Regions from separate parts of the Listeria marthii genome, predicted to be linked through region 4. Evidence: riboswitches for the same ligand, from Rfam matches in the RefSeq annotation. Region 4 holds a riboswitch; each other region holds the start of a gene.

Region 1 (3,347 bases), on a different contig from region 4:
TATTTTCATAATTCGCCGCAACCAAACCAAGTGGAATTGATAATAGTAGCGTTAGTACAAGCGAAGTTCCCACCAAACCAAGTGTCGCCGGAATTCTCTCTAAAATTTGTTGTAAAACTGGCTGGCTGTTCACAATCGAATAACCAAGATTCCCTTGCAACAAGTTTCCAAGCCAAATAAAGTACTGCACATAAATCGGTTGATCAAGTCCTAAGCTCTGTCTAATCCGCTCCACATCATCAGGATTCATATCAGGCGTAACAAAGGAATTCACGGGATCCCCGGGCGCTAATTTGATAAGGGCAAACGAAATAATCGAAATAATAAATAGCATCGGAATAATTTGCAATACGCGTTTTATGATTGTTTTTAGCATAATTTATCTCCTATCTAAAACACTAAAAATGACAAGTAAAAATCTGAACCTGCCAAAAAACAAGCATGGCAGGTCAGATTTTTCACGAATGATTTTTAATTATTATTCCGTTAAATATAATTTAGAAAGATCACGGAACATTGTTACTGGTTGTGGTGTTGCAGCTTTTTGTCCACCGTAACGGCTATCAAGAGCTAGCACTGCATTATCATAAGAAATTGGATAAATTACAGCGTCATCAGCAATTGTTTTTTGGATTTTTTCATAGATTTCTTGACGTTCTTTGTCGTCAGCAGTTACAGCACCTTTTTCCCAAAGTGCGTCTAGGTCTTTGTTGTGGTAGTTTGAGTAGTTGTAAGGCGCATCGCTTAGGTATAGGGATTTATATGCATCCGGATCGTTCCCCATGATATAACCATTTAGCGCGATCGAGTAATCTGCGTTTTTACGGTCAAGTGTGATGTTGCTAAGTGCATTTGGATCTGTTGGTTTCAAGTCCAGTGTCACGCCGATTTCTTTGTATTGTTGTTGCAAGTAAAGCGCGATACTTTCTTGTGATTTACTGTTGTTTAAATAGTAAACAGTTAGTTTTTGACTTGTATCAAAACCACTTTCTTTTACTAATTTTTTCGCTTTGGCAATGTCTTGGTCGTATGTTTCTACTTTATCAGTGAAATATTTCGTGTTTTCTGTTAGGAATGAGGAAGCTGGTTTTGCGTATTCATCTGAACCGTAAGCCGCATCAATGATTTCTTCACGGTCAAGCGCATAAGAAAGGGCTTGGCGAAGTTCTTTTGATTTAAGTGCTGGTTGGTTTTCGTTGAATGTCGCATAGCTTAAGCGATTTTCCGGGTAAGTGATAATGTTTACCGCGCTCGCTTTCTCTACTTTGTTTCTATCAGAAGGTTGAATAGATTTTAAGTTAATTTCACCATTTTGCAGTGCTAAATTAGCTGCGTTTTGGTCTTTTGTGATTCGGAAAGTAACTTTATCCAATTTCGGTTTGCCGTCAAAGTAGTCGTTGAATCTTTCTAAGGAAACGTATTCCCCTGTTTTGTATTCAACAAATTTGTACGGACCTGAGCCGATTGGATTTTTGTTTTTATCACTTTTCTCGATGTTTTCTACCCCTTCAAAAATGTGTTTTGGAATTGGGAAGAAAGTTTTAATTGTATTTTCAAAGGCTGGAGCAACAGTTGGTAATGTGAATTTCACCGTTGTGTCGTCTACTGCTTCTACTTTTACAGGTTTATCGTCAAAAACAAAGTTGCCGCGGTTCGGGCTGTTTTGTTTTGTATCTAAAATAGAATTAACAGTAAATACTACATCGTCTGCAGTTAAAGGTTTGCCGTCGTGCCAAGTTAAACCATCTTTTAGTTTCACAGTGTAAGTTAAGTTGTCATCTGAAATATCTAAGCTTTTTGCAAGTGCCGGTTTCCCGTCAACTTCCCAAAATAGCGGTGCGTATACAGCTTGTTGAATCGTTAATGTTACACGGTCAGAAGCGTAGTTAGGATTGATAACTTCTGGATCTCCTGTAACTCCGATAATAAGAGAGCCGCCGTCTTTCGCTTTGCCTGAACCGTTTGCTTTGTCTGAACTAGCGCCAGAACCTCCGCAAGCCGTTAACACCAAGGCAAAAACCGAGATAACCGCTACTAATAAAAATTTCTTCATCTAACAAAAACTCCCCTCTTTAAGCGCTAAAAAATAACGCTTCCTCTGTTTTTTGGTCAGAATCGAAGCGCCTCATTAAAAGCTACTACTTATCTGCCAGAATATTACTTCTGATCGGAATTAGCATAGAACTTGCGCTCCGCTGCTGGGTTTCACTGGGCCGATTCCCTCCACCACTCTTGATAAGAAAACGTAATACTATTATTCCTATAAGTTTACTGTGAATTAAAGATACACTGAAACAAAGCAGATGTCAAGAAGAGAAAACTGAAATCCCAAAAATTATTTTATAAAAAAATAGACCGGGCAGAAAACCCAGTCTACGCTTGTTATTTAGATGCTTCTACTTCTTGATATTCCGGCTTCTTAGAAAACTCAGCTTTTGCAAATGGACAAAGCGGAATAATTTTCTTCCCTTCTGATTTTGCTTTTTCAACCGCGCGTTTCACCAGTTCTTGGGCTATTCCTTGACCTCGAGCCGCATCATCCACGCCAGTATGGTCAATAATAAACATATCTTCCCCAGTTGGCACAAAAGTCACTTCGCCAACCTCTACGCCTTCATCATTTACAGCATAAATTCTATTTTCACCATTTTTATATTCCATTTAATCTCCTCCTATTTCTCGATATATTGAAGCGCTCCACTTGGGCAAGTATGAATCACCCGCTTCGCCTCTTCTTTCGATACATTATCCGGCATAATCCACGGTTTTCGGTCCAAATTAAAAAGTTCTGCGTTACCTTTTACACAATTACCCGAATGCTCGCAAACATTTGTATTAAAATAAATATCTATATCCGCCCCGCGATACTTACGGTAGCCTCGTTCAAGCAGCGTTTCCTCGTCCATCTGATTACCTCCTTCGCCAAAGTTTCTCTACCTTTCATCTATTCCACTCATCACCCAAAAGAAAACGTCCAGAAACATTCCTAAAAAAGCTCCCCCAATCATTGACTTTCCTGCCAGTTATTGAAATAATAAAGATATTTTATAAATTCATTTAAAAATAGAAGAAGGAGTGGAAATAATGGCATTTTATTTTGAAGAACCGTCCCGCACATTTAGTGAATTTTTACTTGTTCCAGGCTACTCATCCGCTGAATGTGTTCCAACAAACGTTAGCTTAAAAACACCAATCGTAAAATTTAAAAAGGGTGAAGAATCTGCTATCACAATGAACATTCCGCTTGTTTCCGCAATTATGCAAGCTGTTTCCGACGATAATATGGGTATCGCTCTTGCTACAGAAGGTGGCGTATCATTCATCTTCGGCTCCCAGTCCATCGAAAG
Region 2 (3,347 bases), on a different contig from region 4:
CAGAAAATAAAATCAGAATCGTCAAAGCTTGGCAGAAAAAAGGCAAAATCACCGCAATGACTGGTGATGGTGTCAATGATGCGCCTGCCCTAAAACAAGCCGATATTGGTGTGGCAATGGGAAGCGGAACGGATGTTGCTAAAGACTCCGCTGCAATGATTTTAACTGATGACAATTTCGTTTCAATTGTGGACGCAGTTGGGGTAGGTAGAACCGTTTTTGATAACATTAAAAAATCAATTTCTTACCTATTTGCAGGAAATTTAGGCGCAATTATCGCGATTTTATTTGCGCTCGTGCTCGACTGGATTAACCCATTCACAGCACTACAATTACTATTTATCAACTTAGTCAATGACTCCTTACCAGCGATCGCACTAGGTATGGAAAAAGCAGAACCTGATGTAATGAAACGCAAACCAAGAGATATTAACGAAGGTATTTTTGCCGGTGGAACGATGCGCGCCGTTATTAGCCGCGGCGTCTTAATCGGTATCGCCGTTATCATTTCGCAATACATCGGAATGCAAATTTCACCAGAGATGAGTGTCGCAAAGGCATTCACTACACTTATCCTAGCGCGTACATTACAAACATTTGCAGCTCGCTCGAACGTCCAAACCGCATTTGGCGCAGGATTCTTCAGCAACAAATACGTTATCGGCGCCGTATTACTTTGTTTCGTCTTATACGGAATCACCGTACTACCAGGAGCTCGCGAAATCTTCTCAATCCCAGCAACATTCGGCTTACATGAATGGTCGATTGCAGCAGGCTTAGCACTCGGAGCAGTTGTGATGATGGAGATAATTAAAGTAGTTCAGAATAAATTTTTTAAAGAAGCGTAAAAAAACAGAAATCCCTTTTTAAAATGAGGGATTTCTGTTTTTTAATAATACATTGAGTGCTATATCTATTATATACTGAATATAGATTCTTAGATTAACAAATTTTAATTCACACGGAGGAGTTAAATGAAAAAACAACATAATTCAAAACTTGTTTTATTACAAGAAATCCATTCAACAGAAATAGAAGTCCCGCTTAAAGATTGGGAATATGACCCAGAAAAAGAACTTTATCTAGTTATTGATTTGTTTATTGGAACAAATGATGGCACGAAAAGAGGCAATTATTTTCACATTCCAGTGGTAACACCAGCAACTTTGTATAAACTTCCAAAAGGGAAACGAAAAGCAATCGTATTGGAATATTATCGTTATGATTTACTTTTGGATAAAATAGAATCCATTTTGGAAAAATGTACAAAAGAGAGCTGGGATGATTCTTGTGAAGCGCTGCAAAATTATTTCTTTTGGGAATATGAAAATTACAAAGCTTAAAATTTAATGGAGATTAATACAACCACCAAACCAAAACCCCAACAGTCCAAACCATCGCAAGCGGCACTAAAATCCGGAACTTCGGTTTTTGTGTTTTATGATGAAACAACTGCATCGACATCCAGCTACCAAATGCCCCGCCGAGAAATGCGGTGAAAAGCAGTACAGATTCAGGTATCCGATAAGCGTGTTTAATTGCTTTCCGTTTATCGATAGCGAATAATAGAAAAGAAATAAGCGTTATCGCGATTAAATATATTGTTAAAATCATCCAGAAATCCCCCTTCGTTGCTAAAACAAACTTTATTGATTAGAATAAAAGCATACCATAAAAGAAAGCAGGGATAAAATGGCAAAAGAAATTATTCAAACATCGTCAGCCCCAAAAGCACTTGGACCATACTCACAAGCTGTAAAAGTGAACGGACTTATTTTTACGTCAGGTCAACTTGGTATTAACCCGGCAACTGGAGAATTAGCAGAAGGCGCGACAAAACAAGCCGAGCAAGCTTTTAAAAATTTAGCAGCAGTGTTAGAAGAAGCAGGTTCTGGACTGGATAAAATCATCAAAGCGACCGTTTTCTTCAAAGATTTAAATGAATTTACGGCTGTAAATGAAGTTTATGCGACATTCTTTTCCAGTGATTTCCCAGCGAGAAGTGCTTTCCAAGTAGCGAAATTGCCGCTTGATGCTGAAATTGAAATCGAAGTTATCGCAGAAGCATAAATATTCAGAAATAAATTTGACAACTACGAGAAGCAAACGATATAATAAGAACCAATTACATAGTACTTATCAAGAAAGGTGGAGGGTTCTGGCCCAGCGAAGCCTTGGCAACCGGATTTTTCACGGTGCCAAATCCAGCAGGTAACACTGACAGATAAGGCACGCGAATCAGGTAAATTCACTTTCCCTTAAAAGCTGTCTTTTGAGGGAAAGTTTTTTTGTACATAAAAATAAAACGAATTGAGGCGAAGGAAATGAATCAAGTAGCACCATTTTATGCAGATCATGTTGGAAGTATTTTACGGACAAAGGCTATTAAAGACGCGCGGGAGAAGTTCCAAGCTGGCGAAATAACAGCCCAAGAGTTGCGCGAAGTTGAAAATACAGAAATTAAATACATTGTCGAAAAGCAAAAAGAAGTCGGCTTAAAATCAATCACAGATGGCGAGTTTCGCCGTGCTTGGTGGCATTTTGACTTCTTGGAGAATTTGGATGGGGTAGAAGGATACGATGCGGCTGGAGGTATTCAGTTTAGCAAAGTGCAAACAAAATCGCATTCGGTAAAAATCACGGCTCCGATCGATTTCACCACGCATCCATTTATAGAAGATTTTATTTTCCTAAAAGAAGCAGTTGGTGAAAATCATGTCGCGAAACAAACGATTCCAAGTCCAGCAATGCTTCATTATCGCGGCGACATTGAGTATCAGCCATATTTAGATGATGCCGACAAATTTGCCGCTGATTTAGCGACTGCGTATCAAAAAGCGATTCAAGCATTTTATGATGCTGGCTGTCGTTATTTACAATTAGATGATACGTCTTGGAGCTATTTATGCTCGGATGAACAACGCGAAGTCGTGCGACAAAGAGGATTTGATCCGGACACATTGCAAGAAACGTATAAAAATCTTATCAATGAATCTATCAAACATAAACCAGCTGATATGGTCATCACAATGCACATTTGCCGCGGGAATTTCCGTTCTACATGGATTGCGGAAGGCGGCTATGGACCAGTTGCGGAAACCTTATTCGGTCAATTAAACATCGATGGTTTCTTTTTAGAATATGATAACGAACGTTCTGGAGATTTTGCGCCATTAAAATATGTGACGCGCCCGGATTTGAAAATCGTTCTCGGCTTAATTACTTCGAAAACAGGTGAATTAGAAGACGAAGCGACGATTAAAGCGCGAATTGCAGAAGCGAGCGAAATCGTCCCATTAAGCCAATTACGCCTAAGTCCACAATGCGGATTCGCCTCCACAGAAGAA
Region 3 (3,347 bases), on a different contig from region 4:
TTGTTCTAAAATTTGGGCATGTGGTGTATTCGAAGCTCCCACTACCAATTTGTTATCGTCTTCTTTGCTAGATGAAGCTTTATCTGAGGAGCTGCCGCAAGCTGTAAGTACTAAAACTAAACTTAATGTGAAAATGAAACCAAGAACCTTTTTCATGAAATTCTCTCCTTTTTTGCGGGGATTCCGCGTTTTTTTATATAAATTTCTTCATATACATTAGTTAGCGTTTGTCGGTTCGTTTTGTCAGGAAGTCGCCGATAAACTGGAAAATAAAGACGATAATTAAGATAATAATGGTCGCAAGTACGGTTACATCAGGTTGGCCACGTTGGAAGCCTTCTAGATACGCCGCATTTCCGAGACCACCAGCACCAATGACACCTGCCATGGCTGTGAAACCAACGAGCGAAATTGCTGTCACTGTAATACCAGAAATAATTGCTGGCAAAGCTTCTGGGATAAGCACTTTACCGATAATGGTAAACATGTTTGCACCCATCGATTTTGCTGCCTCGATAACCCCTTTATCTACTTCACGAAAGGCGATTTCTACCATCCGACCATAGAACGGAGCAGCCGAGATAATCAAAGCTGGTAGTGCTGCTTTTGGCCCGATTACCGTTCCGACAAGCGATTTTGTCATCGGTAAAAGTAGTACGATTAAAATAATAAAAGGGATTGAGCGGAACACATTGACTAATATTGCTGTTACCCAATAAAGAATGCGCGCTCCGGCATGTTTTTTGTTGTTTGTTAAAAATAGCAGTAAACCTAATACAATCCCTAGTAAGAAAACTGCAAACAATGAAGTTAGCGTCATATAAAGCGTTTCTTGGGTTGCGACCCACATCATTTGAAAATCAACATTTGGAAATAATTCTTGTAATTTGCTCATCGTTCTAACACTTCCGTTTCTACTTTAAGTTGACGTAGCTGTGTTAGACTCGCATTTATCGCATCATCTGTACCTAAAATCTGTACGTAAAGCGTTCCGTATGCGCCGTTTTGCGTTTGCGTTAAGTTGCCGTGAAGGACATTTAGCAACACATCATTTTCTTTTGCTACTTGGGATATGACTGGTTGGGTGGCATTTTCGCTCATAAAGAGTAGTTTGACGATTTTGCCTTCGGAGTAATTATCTAGGAGTAAGTGGATGAGTTCTTCGGTTTCGTCTGAGTCAGTAACTTGGCGAACGAAGCGCTGCGTTACTTTTTCTTGAGGGTGGCGGAAAACATCTAATACGTCGCCAAGTTCGACAACTTTTCCGTTTTCCATTACTGCGACGCGATTACAAATTTTTCGGATCACATGCATTTCATGGGTGATAACGATGATTGTTAAGTTGAGGCGTTTATTGATATCTAGGAGGAGTTCTAACACTTCATCGGTTGTTTGTGGATCGAGTGCGGACGTTGCTTCATCACAAAGCAACACTTTTGGGTTATTGGCAAGTGCTCTTGCAATGCCGACCCGTTGTTTTTGACCACCGCTTAGTTCCGCTGGATAGGCGTTTTCTTTACCTTCCAAGCCAACAAGACGGATGAGTTCATTTACACGGAAACGTCTTTTTTCACCGCGCACACCTGCGATTTCTAGTGGAAAAGCAATATTTTCTGCAACGGTTCGTGACCATAATAAATTAAAATGTTGGAAAATCATCCCGATTTGTTGACGAGCTTTTCTTAGCTTTCCGCCGCGAATTTGGCTAATCAGTAGATTGTCGACTTCGACCGTTCCTTCTGTCGGTAGTTCCAGCCCATTAAACATCCGAATAAGCGTACTTTTTCCCGCTCCGGAATAACCAACTACACCAAAAATCTCGCCTTGTTCAATTTCTAAATCGACATGGTCGACTGCGAGAACTTTGTTGTTTCTAGACGCATATTCTTTTACAACGTTCTGTAACGTAATCATCTCTATCACCTTTTCTACATTCTGATATACAAAAAAGCCTCTCTGCTGATGAGCAGAAAGGCAGCATTTTTTCAAATGGACTAGCTTCCTTCTCATCTTTCAGAACAACTCGCTGTTCTGCATGACTTAGCACCTTAAACACATAATGAATTACTGTTTAGGTTGCTGGGTTTCATAGGGCATTTCCCTCCACCACTCTGGATAAGATTTCTACATATTATTAAATCACTTCATTTGTGACTATAGTGACGTTTCTTGTTTTTTCATATTACCTTGTCTAGTAAACTTTGTCAATAACTTTTTTACTTATATTGATTTATTTGTAAGTTATTTCACTAACTATACAACTATTTCCCAATTCATCTTCACTAGCCATTTGAGAGGCTATTTTGATTTGGGCTCTATTTTGATATTTTAATTCGCTATTATTCACTTGAACTATGTACATAAATACCGCAATCACCGTGATGCAAGCAACAACAATTAAAACAATATGTTTTTTCATTTTCCTCTCCTCCGTGATTTATATTCTACCGAAAGAACATAAATCACGAGGAAAGAAACATTTAAGAATTGTTAAAGATTAAATCAGTGGCAATTTGACGATAAAACTGGTTTTGCGGTGTTTACTTTCTGCAGTAACAATCCCACCATGTTTTTCGACGATAGACTTAGCAATCGCAAGCCCTAAGCCCGTGCCAGTTGTGGTCCGGTTTTTATCTACTTTATAAAAACGTTCGAACAAGTATGGTAAATCAACATTCGGTATTTCTTCGCCGTAGTTCGTCACGCGAATAACCGCCATATTATCTTCTTTTTTGGCACTTACATCAATTTGCTTATTGCCTTCTCCGTATCTAAGGGCATTCGAAAATAAGTTCTCAAATAAGCGCATGATTTGGTTGCCATCGCCGCCGATAATTAATTTGTTGGCATCAAAATGTTCGACAATCTGCATATTCCGTTCTGCTGCTCGACCATCGTATTCCGCCACTAACTGTCTGAGTAATTCAACAATATCCAACTCATCTTTCTTCAATCGGTATTCCACGCTATCAAGCCGCGTATAAGAAAATAAATCATCAATCAATTTATGCAAATGGCGCGCTTTTCCGTAAACAAGTTCTGTATAATAACGCAGCTCAATTTCATCACGATAACGATCTTCATGAATATAACTTAAATAGCCTAAAATCGAAGTAAGCGGCGTCCGCAAATCATGGGAAACATTCGTAATTAAGTCATTCCTAGCTTGCTGAGCTTGCTCTTCTTGCTGCATTAATTTTTTCTGGCGTTCTCGCATATTTTCAATGTTGCGTTCAAGTTCTTGGATTTCCGGCACAAAGCTCTCGGTATCGACCGGTTTTCCGTCATTTAGTGCAAAATTGATTGTCCGTAATTGTTTTTTCAAGATTCTTTGACGCATGAAACGA
Region 4 (3,347 bases):
CCCCGTGGCTTCTTGACGTTTCAATTGAAATAACATCCGCATCCAAAGCACTAATCGTATCAATAATATCGTCAAAATCCGAATAACACATATGTGTATGAATTTGCGTATCATTTTGTACCGAAGCAGTTGTTAATTTAAACGAATAAACCGCATCATTTAAATATTTTTCCCATCTAGCTTGTTTCAGCGGCAAACCTTCACGTAAAGCCGGCTCATCGACTTGAATCACTTTAATGCCATTACGTTCTAAGGCTTCTACCTCTTTACGAAGTGCGAGTCCAACTTGATTCGCAACGACACTTTCAGGAACATCATCACGAACGAAACTCCAATTGATAATAGTGACTGGCGCAGTAAGCATTCCCTTGACCGGACGTTTCGTTAACGACTGGGCATAGACACTTTCTTTCACCGTAATTTCTTCTGTAAAAGCAACATCCCCGTAGATAAGTGGCGGACGAACCGCTCTCGAACCATATGATTGCACCCAACCAAATTTCGTTGCTTGGAAACCAGCCAATTTTTGCCCGAAATATTCCACCATATCTGTCCGTTCAAATTCGCCGTGGACCAATACATCAATATCTAAATCCTCTTGAATTTTAATCCAGCGCGCCGTTTCCTTTTCAATAAAAACATTATATTCCGCATCCGTAATATTACCTTTTAACCAATCAGCCCGAGTTTTCCGAACTTCCGGCGATTGTGGGAAACTTCCGATTGTCGTTGTTGGAAATAGCGGTAAATTCAACCAAGCATGCTGCAATTTAATCCGTTCCGCAAATGGCAACTCCCGGTCAACCCGAACATTTTCCAAATTCGCAATCGCTTCTTGCACTTCTAAATTGTTTCGGTGACTCGATTCATTAAGCGCCGTCACTGCCGCACGAGCTTCTTCAAGCTCAGCCGCCACACTTTCCGCACCATCCGTCAAAGCCTTCGTCAAAATGGCAATTTCATCTAATTTCTGATCAGCAAACGATAAACCACCGAGAATCACTTCATCCAAATCTGGTTCGCTCAATTTCGTCACTGGCACATGTAGTAAGGAGTTGGAAGGCTGCACAATCAATTTCCCATCCGCCACATAATCCGCAATCTCAGTAAGTAGCGAAAGTTTTGCATCCAAGTCACTCCGCCAAACATTCCGACCATCAATCACACCAGCCGCTAAATATTTATCTTCCGGGAACCCATGAGCCTTCAACGCTTTGAGCGAATCGCCATGATCATGAACAAAATCAATCCCAACCGCCGCTACCGGTAAATTAACAACCTCTTCATAATAATCCAAACTTTCAAAATAAGTTTGCAACTCGATTTTCAAATTTGGTACCGCGGTTTGAAACGCCTGATACACTTTTTCAAATAACTTAATTTCTGATTTATCAAAGCTAGTTGCCAGATAAGGCTCATCAATTTGCACCCACTTAGCACCAGCCCGCTCAAGCTCTTTCAAAATTTCCACATACGCCGGAATAAATTTATCTAATAACGCTTCAAAATTTTCCGCATCGTTCCCTTTTCCAAGTTTTAAGTAAGTAACCGGACCAACAAGCACTGGCTTACCTTCAATACCAAGCTCTTTTTTCGCTTCTTCGTAATAATAAAGCGCCCGATTATCCAACACTTTCGGATCCGCATCCGCCAGTTCAGGAACAATATAGTGATAGTTAGTATTAAACCATTTAGTCATTTCAGAAGCAACCGCGTCACTTTTACCACGTGCAATATCAAAATATGTATTTAGCGAAACTTTCCCACCATCATGCTGAAAACGTTTTGGAATAATCCCAAATGTCACACTCGTATCAAGCACTTGATCATAAAAACTAAAATCACCCACCGGAATCAAATCAATTCCTTTGTCTTGTTGCTTTTTCAGCGCATGCAATCGTAGAGCCTTCGTTTCAGCCAACAATTCCTCTTCTGAAATCGCACCATTCCAGAATTTTTCTAACGCACGTTTCCATTCACGTTTCTCCCCAAGTCTCGGATACCCCAAGTTTGAACTAATCGCCTTTACCATACCTATCACCTTATCCTCTCGATTTTTTGCCAATAAAAAACCTCCCTAGAGAACTAGAGAGGTTTGGAAGTTTCGATACACAAATACACTGAAACTTTTTAAGTCTCTCTTATCTCTCGAAGCATCACACTTCGCAGGATTTAGCACCTTTTCAACGTATTGAAAGGTTGCCGGGTTTCAACGGGCCAGTCCCTCTACCACTCATTATAAGAGCAATTTATTTAGTTTTTTTAATCACTTAAATTGGATTGAAATCATCATACCACTTGCACCTAAAAACTGTCAATCATTAAATTTCCATTTTCTTTTCTAAAGCATCTTTCCGTGCTCCAAAAGCTAACAACAAACAGCCTAAAACAAGCATTCCTGCCACCACAAAATAAAATATTTGATTTCCAAAAATCCCAATCATCATTCCAGTCGCACTCGGCCCAATAATGCTCCCCAAGCTAAAGCACATTCCAACCAAAATATTCCCAGCCGGAAGCAATTCCAGTGGTGTCAAATCAGTCATATAAGACAACCCCAGCGAGTAAAGCGACCCAAGTAATATCCCCAAAACAAAGAAGAAAATCACATATAAAACAGGCATCTTAACAAAAGCAGTCAACACAAAAACAACCGCCCCCGCTCCCGTCAAAAGTGGTAACACCTTCCCACGACCAAATTTATCACTAACAATCCCAATCGGCACTTGAAAAATAATCGTCCCCACCGAAAAAGAAGAAATTATCATTGCTATCATCATCGTATCGAGTCCATCACGAAGTCCTACAACCGGAAAAGTTGCATTCAGCCCAGTTTCCAAAATCCCATACAAAAATGGCGGAATCATCGCGACCCAAGCCAACTTAAAAACATCTGAAAAGCGCTTCAAACTCCCAAAAAAAGAAATTTTCCGAATAACCGCCTTTTCTCCAACAAAATCATTTCGAATAAACCAAACTAGCCCCCAAGCAATCAACACTAAAATCCCAGATAAAAAGAAAGGTAAGTTTGCATTTATTTTTGCCAAATTGACCAATTGTGGCCCTATTGCAAATCCCAATGAGAAAAACAATCCATAGATCGCCATATTCCGACCACGCTTACTAGCATCACTCATAGCACCAATCCAAGTCTGCGATGAAAAATGTAACATATGATCCCCCACACCAATGAGCAACCGCAATATAAACCAAAAATATAAATTAAACCAAATTGGAAAAGCCAAAATTGCAACCGCAACTAGCCCTCCCCCAACTAAAATAATCGGCTTATAACCATATTTATGCAGTGGTGCCTCAATAAACGGAGAAATAAGTAAAACTCCTAA

The links. Region 4 has a riboswitch for S-adenosylmethionine ahead of metE (5-methyltetrahydropteroyltriglutamate--homocysteine S-methyltransferase). Riboswitches for the same ligand answer to the same signal wherever they lie in the genome.
Region 1: linked by a shared signal. The riboswitch ahead of HCJ55_RS08080 (ABC transporter substrate-binding protein) and the one ahead of metE (5-methyltetrahydropteroyltriglutamate--homocysteine S-methyltransferase) in region 4 are both predicted to bind S-adenosylmethionine.
Region 2: linked by a shared signal. The riboswitch ahead of HCJ55_RS04570 (5-methyltetrahydropteroyltriglutamate--homocysteine S-methyltransferase) and the one ahead of metE (5-methyltetrahydropteroyltriglutamate--homocysteine S-methyltransferase) in region 4 are both predicted to bind S-adenosylmethionine.
Region 3: linked by a shared signal. The riboswitch ahead of HCJ55_RS13535 (methionine ABC transporter ATP-binding protein) and the one ahead of metE (5-methyltetrahydropteroyltriglutamate--homocysteine S-methyltransferase) in region 4 are both predicted to bind S-adenosylmethionine.

What each region holds. Positions count from the first base shown of each region.
Region 1 is NZ_JAASWB010000004.1:78,125-81,471, forward strand. Features, by position in the region: gene HCJ55_RS08075 (ABC transporter permease) at 1-376, opposite strand, end outside; gene HCJ55_RS08080 (ABC transporter substrate-binding protein) at 479-2,053, opposite strand; SAM riboswitch class I at 2,140-2,242, opposite strand; gene HCJ55_RS08085 (GNAT family N-acetyltransferase) at 2,383-2,661, opposite strand; gene HCJ55_RS08090 ((4Fe-4S)-binding protein) at 2,673-2,906, opposite strand; gene HCJ55_RS08095 (IMP dehydrogenase) at 3,085-3,347, shown strand, end outside.
Region 2 is NZ_JAASWB010000002.1:350,587-353,933, reverse strand. Features, by position in the region: gene HCJ55_RS04590 (calcium-transporting ATPase) at 1-848, shown strand, start outside; gene HCJ55_RS04585 (Imm8 family immunity protein) at 975-1,343, shown strand; gene HCJ55_RS04580 (DUF1294 domain-containing protein) at 1,357-1,614, opposite strand; gene HCJ55_RS04575 (RidA family protein) at 1,693-2,070, shown strand; SAM riboswitch class I at 2,134-2,231, shown strand; gene HCJ55_RS04570 (5-methyltetrahydropteroyltriglutamate--homocysteine S-methyltransferase) at 2,325-3,347, shown strand, end outside.
Region 3 is NZ_JAASWB010000009.1:17,470-20,816, reverse strand. Features, by position in the region: gene HCJ55_RS13545 (MetQ/NlpA family ABC transporter substrate-binding protein) at 1-156, opposite strand, end outside; gene HCJ55_RS13540 (methionine ABC transporter permease) at 221-895, opposite strand; gene HCJ55_RS13535 (methionine ABC transporter ATP-binding protein) at 892-1,914, opposite strand; SAM riboswitch class I at 2,004-2,122, opposite strand; gene HCJ55_RS13530 (hypothetical protein) at 2,231-2,419, opposite strand; gene cesK (histidine kinase CesK) at 2,498-3,347, opposite strand, start outside.
Region 4 is NZ_JAASWB010000003.1:2,286-5,632, reverse strand. Features, by position in the region: gene metE (5-methyltetrahydropteroyltriglutamate--homocysteine S-methyltransferase) at 1-2,032, opposite strand, end outside; SAM riboswitch class I at 2,139-2,245, opposite strand; gene HCJ55_RS05470 (MFS transporter) at 2,322-3,347, opposite strand, start outside.